2 linked regions of the Variovorax paradoxus genome follow. The protein of the gene in region 1 purifies or fractionates together with the protein of each later gene. This does not show direct contact. Links are inferred from orthologs where the notes say so. Each region holds a gene or a part of one and is shown on either strand. Other genes may lie near its edges. The genes, in order: AACL56_RS25050 and AACL56_RS02195.

What was found.
Region 2: the proteins of AACL56_RS25050 (region 1) and AACL56_RS02195 purify together in Escherichia coli (affinity purification with mass spectrometry, with the first as the bait; 2 studies listed by BioGRID). This does not show direct contact. The link is inferred for Variovorax paradoxus from one-to-one orthologs.

What each region holds. Positions count from the first base shown.
Region 1 is NZ_LR743507.1:5,275,808-5,278,996, reverse strand. What follows is about bases 233-3,189. They hold AACL56_RS25050 (DsbC family protein), read right to left. Parts: upstream 2,094-3,189; coding sequence 1,371-2,093; downstream 233-1,370. Other genes in these bases: AACL56_RS25045 (FAD-dependent monooxygenase), read right to left, coding at 2,136-3,189; AACL56_RS25055 (M61 family metallopeptidase), read right to left, coding at 233-1,371. Outside these bases: more of AACL56_RS25055, read right to left, coding at 1-232. UniProt on the Escherichia coli protein: Acts as a disulfide isomerase, interacting with incorrectly folded proteins to correct non-native disulfide bonds.
Region 2 is NZ_LR743507.1:451,604-454,528, reverse strand. The notes cover bases 15-2,707. They hold AACL56_RS02195 (FKBP-type peptidyl-prolyl cis-trans isomerase), read right to left. Parts: upstream 1,753-2,707; coding sequence 1,276-1,752; downstream 15-1,275. Other genes in these bases: AACL56_RS02190 (LysR family transcriptional regulator), read right to left, coding at 1,792-2,707; AACL56_RS02200 (DUF6216 family protein), read right to left, coding at 416-1,261; AACL56_RS02205 (CYTH and CHAD domain-containing protein), read left to right, coding at 15-419. Outside these bases: more of AACL56_RS02205, read left to right, coding at 1-14; more of AACL56_RS02190, read right to left, coding at 2,708-2,718; AACL56_RS02185 (NADPH-dependent FMN reductase), read left to right, coding at 2,838-2,925. UniProt on the Escherichia coli protein: Folding helper with both chaperone and peptidyl-prolyl cis-trans isomerase (PPIase) activities. Chaperone activity prevents aggregation of unfolded or partially folded proteins and promotes their correct folding.

The sequences.
Region 1 (3,189 bases):
CTCGCTGATCGGCCCGCCGCCGCTGTGCGTCCAGAGGTGGCGCATCACGTCATCGAGCGAACCCTTGCCTTCGTGGCGCAGCGTGAGGTCGAAGCACAGCGCGACCAGCGCGCCCTTGGTGTAGTAGCTCACCGTGCTGTTGGGCGTCTGCTCGTCCTGGCGGTAGTACTTGACCCAGGCGTCGAAGCTCGCGTCGGCCACCGGCTGCACCAGCCGGCCCGGCGTCTGCATGACCTGGTTGAGCGTCTTGTTCAGCAGGCGCAGGTAGGCCGCGTCGTCTATGCGGCCCGCGCGGCGCAGCAGCAGGTCGTCGTAGTAGCTGGTGAAGCCCTCGAAGAACCACAGCAGCTGCGTGTAGTTCTCGCGGCTGTAGTCGTAGCGCGCGAACTCGGCGGGCCGCATGCGCTTGACGTTCCAGGTGTGGAAGTACTCGTGGCTGATGAGCCCCATCAGCGTGGTGTAGCCCTCGGGCTGCTTCTTCTTCTCGCCGCGCTGTGGCAGGTCGCGGCGGTTGCAGATCAGCGCCGTGGAATGACGGTGCTCGAGCCCGCCGTAGCCGTCGTCCACCGCGTTCAGCATGAACACGTAGCGGTCGATCGGCAGCTTCGGCCCGCCGCGCTTGCCGGCCTTGTCGCCGTGCCAGAAGCGGATCTCTGCCTCGCAGATGGCCTGCGTGTCGGCAATGAGCCTGTCGCCGTCGAACGAGGCCGCAGCCCCCGCGATCACGAAGCGGTGCGGCACGCCGCAGGCCTCGAACTCGGCGCTCCAGAACGCGCCGAGCTCGACCGGGCTGTCGGCCAGCTCGTCGTAGCCCGAGGCCTGGTAGCTGCCGAAGCCGGACCTGTCGGCCTTCACCGGCACCAGCGCGGTGGCGCACGACCACGGGGCCGCACCGGCCGGCAGCGCGGGCGCGACGATCTCGATGGCATGCGGCGCGTCGGTCTGGCCCTCGACGCGAAGGCACACGCTGGTGCCGTTGAAGAAGCCGCGTTCGGCATCGAGCCAAGCGGTGCGCACCGAGTTGTCGTACGCGCAGACCTGGTAGTTCAGCACCAGCGGCTGGCCGGGCTCGCATTCGACACGCCAGCTGCACTTGTCGAGCTGCGTCAGCGCCGGCTTGCGGCGGCCCTGCGTGGCGCGCAGGCCCTGCAGGTTCTTGGCGAACTCGCGCACCAGGTAGCTGCCGGGAATCCACACCGGCAGCGACACCTGCTGCTGCGCAGCAGGCGAATCGATGGTGAGCGTGACGGAAAAGAGATGCGCATGCAGGTCCGCGCATTCGACGCGGTAGCGCACACCCGCGATGGTCTTCGCGGGCGTGGCGGCGGCGGTGGCGCGGCGCGATGCGGTCCGGGTCTTCGTCGTCGCCATCAGCTGGACGAAGCGGCGAGTTGCTTCTCGACCTGCTCTGCGGGAATGGCGCCGGGGGTGCGCGTGCCGTCGCTGAAGATCAGCGTGGGCGTGCCGGTGATGTTGTACTTGCGGCCGAAGTCGACGTTGCGCTGCAGCGCGGTGACGTCGCAGTTGGTCGGCGCCGTGGTGGGCCGGGTGCTGGCTTCCATCCAGTCGCTCCAGGCCTTGCCCTTGTCCTTGCTGCACCAGATGTCGCGCGACTTGACGTTCGAGTCCGGACCGAGCACCGGGTACAGGAACAGATACACGGTGACGTTGTCGACCGTCTTCATGTCCTTCTCGAAGCGCTTGCAGTAGCCGCAGTTCGGGTCTTCGAACACCGCCAGCTTGCGCTTGCCGTTGCCGCGCACGATCTTGATCGAGTCCTTCAGCGGCAGCTGGTCGAAGGCGACGGCGCTGAGCTTCTCCACGCGCTCCTCGGTCAGGTTCTTGCGCGATTTCACGTCGATCAGGTTGCCCTGGATCAGGTAGTTGCCCTGTTCGTCGGTGTAGAAGATCTGCGCGCCGTTCACGCGCACTTCGTAGAGGCCCGGGATCGGCGCCTTCGAGACTTCGTCGATCGGCGGGAACTGCGGGATGCGTGCCGGCAGGTTCTTGCGGATCTCGGCTTCGCCAGCGGTGGCGGCCACGACCGCGCCCAGCGTGCAGGCGGCGAGAAGGAGGTTGCGTACGAGTGTCATCGGGAGATCCGTTGGTTCGGTTCTGAAAAGGACGTGCAGGCGTCAGGCCTTCAGGCCCATGGCTTGCGCGGTGATCCAGTGCTTGACCAGGCGCGTGCGGTCGAAACCGCGCATGCCCCAGTTGCGCAATGCAGGGAGTGGACCCAGGTTGTGCGAGAAAAGTTGCTGCAGACCGTCGGTCGCGAGGCTCATCTGCAGCACGTCGACGCGGCGGGCACGTTCGTAGCGGCGCAGCAGGCGCGGGTCGCCGACGCTGCGCCAGTGGTCGCGGTTCCTGATCACGCCGGCCAGCGCGGCGGCGTCGGCCAGGCCGAGATTCAGGCCCTGGCCCGCCAGCGGATGCACCGTGTGGGCCGCATCGCCCGCCAGTGCCCAGGAGCGGTTCGGCTGGCCGGGCATGGCGCCGGTCCAGCGGTCGGCGATGGCGCGGGCCAGCGGCCAGGCGCCGCGTTCGCTCGTAAGCTTGAGCGGTCCGAGCGCGCCGTGGCTGGCTTCCGTGACCGCGGCGTCGAATTCATCGTTGCCCTGCGCCAGCAGGTCGGGCGCGCGCAGCTGGTCGACCGACCACACCAGCGCGACGGTCTTGCCGTGTGTGCCGCCCAGCGGCAGCAACGCAAGCACCTCGCCGCGGTCGTTGAACCACTGGCGCGCGATGCCGTCATGCGACTGCGCGGCTTCCATGCGCGCGGCGACGGCATGCTGCGGATAGCGCGTGATCTCGTAGCTCACGCCGAGCGCCTCGCGCGTGGTGCTGGCCTTGCCTTCGCACACCACCGTCAGCGGCGCGGCGACGGGCTCGGCCACGACTTCGATCAGCGGCTGGAAGCGCACCGCGTCGGCCAACTGCTGTTCGAGTGCGGGCACGTCGACGATCCACGCCAGCGCATCGACCTTCTGTCGCGCGGCGCTGAACTGGACGCGGCCGCCTTCGTCGCCATGCACCAGCATCTCGCGCACGGCGGTGGCGTGGGTGGCATCGGGCCAGGCGCGCAGCGACTCGAGCAGGGTCCGGGAAGCCGTGTTGAGCGCATAGGCCCGGATGTCTTCCTTGCCCTGCGCGGCCGGCGGCACCACCAGCGCGACGCGCACACGCTCG
Region 2 (2,925 bases), 4.8 Mb from region 1 along the record:
CGGACGATGCGCGCCGCCTGCTGCGCAAGCGCCTGCAGCGGCTGCACAGGCAGGCCGTGCGCGACGGCGAGCGCTTCGAGTCGCTCGACACCGAAAGCCGGCACCGCGTGCGCAAGCGGCTCAAGCGCCTGCGCTATCTCGCGGAGTTCGTGGCGCCGCTGTTCGATGGAGACGGCGACAACGGCAAGGACGCCGCCGAGCGCTACCTGAAGGCGCTGCGCCCCGCACAGGACGCGCTCGGCGATTTCAACGACGAAGCCGTGGCGATGGCGCTGTACCGCGACGCCGCCGAGCGCGACGCGCGGGCCTGGTTCGCGGTGGGATGGTTCGCCGCGCGGCATCCGGCGGGAGCGAAGGCGTGCCGGAAGGCCCTGGGAAAGATCGAGGACGCGCCGCGGTTCTGGAAGAAGCGCGGCTAGTTGCCGAAGTCCAGCGCCAGCTGAGAGTCTGGCAGCGACGGATCCAGCCTGCGGGCGGCCAGGTGCTTCGCCACGTATCCCGTAGCCCAGGCAAGGAAGGAAATCCAGCAGAGCCAGATCGCGAAGCCGATCAGAAGCACGCAGGTCCAGCGCTGTTCTTTCAGCGAATCCTTGATGAAGGCCGCGGTGTCTTTGTCCTTGAGGACGCCGCAAAGAATACCCACCTCGTTCTCGCTGAAGGATGTTCGTTCCGCGTTGAGGGCTGCCGGCTGCGAGCAGTCATCGATGCGCAACGGCTCGGGCCCGAACGGAAGGATGGATCGAAGTGCCTTGGCCTGTGTCGCGGTGGCGGCGAATGTCCGCTGCGTCGCCTTGAGCGTGAGGAACGCCTGATCGCGAAAGAGAGCCGTCGTGCTGGCAATGAAGAGCAGCATTCCGATCGCGACACCGGCAAGCCTCAGGCCCTGGAGTGTGCGCGACGGCAGTTTGTGCTGCCTGATCTGGCGAAGCTCCACATCGAAGAGTTCGCCGCACATGCTTAGCGCCCTCATTTGCACGCCGTTGCGTTTTGCCCATTGAATGAGCTGTCTGGCCTGCGCCAGGCTGTTGACCTTTACGCCGGCGAACAGGCGAAACGAAATCAGGCTGGTCTGCTCATCGATGAAAGCGCGAACTTCCGGATCGGTGATTTCCTGCTTGCCATGAACCAGTTGCCACAGCCGGTGCATCAGCACATGGAGCGACTCCGTTCGCCAGATGACCCAAACGAAGGCCATGCAGATCAGCGAAGGAGCCGCAATGCTCAGGAAGCTTGAAAGGCTGGGGAGTGTGGCGAAGTCCATCGCCACAGTCTGCCTCAGTGATGGTGCCCGTGCGCCCCATGCACATGCCGGTGCTCGATCTCCACCGGCAGCGCGGCGCGCACGTCGGTCACCTGCAGGCTGAACTTCAGCGCCTTGCCGGCCCACGGGTGGTTGCCGTCGAGCAGCACCACGGGGCCCTTGATCTTCATCACGGTGAAGACATGTTCGCGCCCGTCGTCGAGCCGGCCCTGCAGCTGGCCTCCCACCTTCACGCCCGGCGGGAAGTCGGTCTTGGGAATGCTGCGCACCAGCGTCTCGTCGCGCTGGCCGAAGGCGTCCTCGGGCGAGAGGCTCACCACGGTCTGGTAGCCCTTTTCCTTGCCGTCGAGCGCTTCCTCGATCTTGGGCAGCGTGTTCTCGTACCCGCCATGCAGGTAGGCCATCGGCTCGGGGCTCGCCTCGATGAGCTTGCCCTGGGCATCGGAGACCTTGTACTTGATGGTGACGACGGTGTCTTTTTCGATTTTCATGGGGTCGCATTCTCAGTGGAAACCGGAAAACGCTGCCGGTCAGGCTTTCCCCGTGTCCGGCGCACCGAGCAACAGGCCCATCTGGCCCAGCTTGCCGACCACGAGCTCGATGAAGGCCGACACCGCCAGCGGCAGGTGCTTGCGGCTCGGGTACACCACGCTCAGCCCGCGTCCGGTGTAGCGGTACTGCGGCAGCACCCGCACCAGCAAGCCTTCCTGCTCGTCGCGCGTTGCGATCGGCGGCGGCAGCTGCACGATGCCCAGCCCGGCCAGCGCCGCCTTGCGCAGCGCCTGCGCGGTGTTGCCGGTGAAGCGGCCGCCGACCTGCACTTCTTCCTCGACGCCGTCGGGTCCGGTGAGCCGCCATGTGGTGCGTCCGCCGGGGTGCGGCGGCGTCACGCAATCGTGGGCCGCGAGTTCCTGCAGCGTGGCAGGTGCGCCGCGGCGCGCGAGGTAGGCGGGGCTCGCCAGCAGCCCGCCGCTGCGGGTGGCCATGCGCCGTCCGATGTAGCCCGAATCGCGCAGCGGGCCGCCGCGGAAGGCCACGTCGATCTGCTCGGCGATCAGGTCGGCGGGTGCGTCGCTGAGCACGAAGTCCAGCTTCACCAGCGGGTGTTCGGCCAGGAAGTCCGACACCCATTCCATGGGAAAGAAATCGAAGAAGTCCGCCGGCGCCGCCACGCGCACCAGCCCGCTCGGCGCTTGGCCGCCCGCCACCAGGGCCTGGCCCGCCGCCACCAGCCCGTCGACCGCGCCGGCGCAGCGGTCGTGGAAGTCCTGGCCCGCGCCGGTCAGCGTGAGCTTGCGGGTGGAGCGCTGCATCAGCCGGGTGCCCAGCTGGGCCTCGAGCTGCTGGATGCGCCGGCTCAGCGTGTTGGGCGGCACGCCGAGCCGGCGGCCGGCCTCGGCAAAGCTGCCGCAGCGCACCACCTGCACGAATACGGCGACGTCGTTGAGATCGAGCATGGCGGTCTGATTCCTTCGAATTCTGGACGAGTGCAATCCGACTCTACCGTCTAGTCGATCAATGGGTGCATGCCTAACCTTCTTCCCATTCCTCAACTGTCCATTTCCCAGGAGCACACATGACCCCACAACCCCGCATCGGCATCATCCTCGGCTCGACCCGCGAAGGCCGCTTCGGCGAGAAGCCCGCGCAGTGGATCACCGACA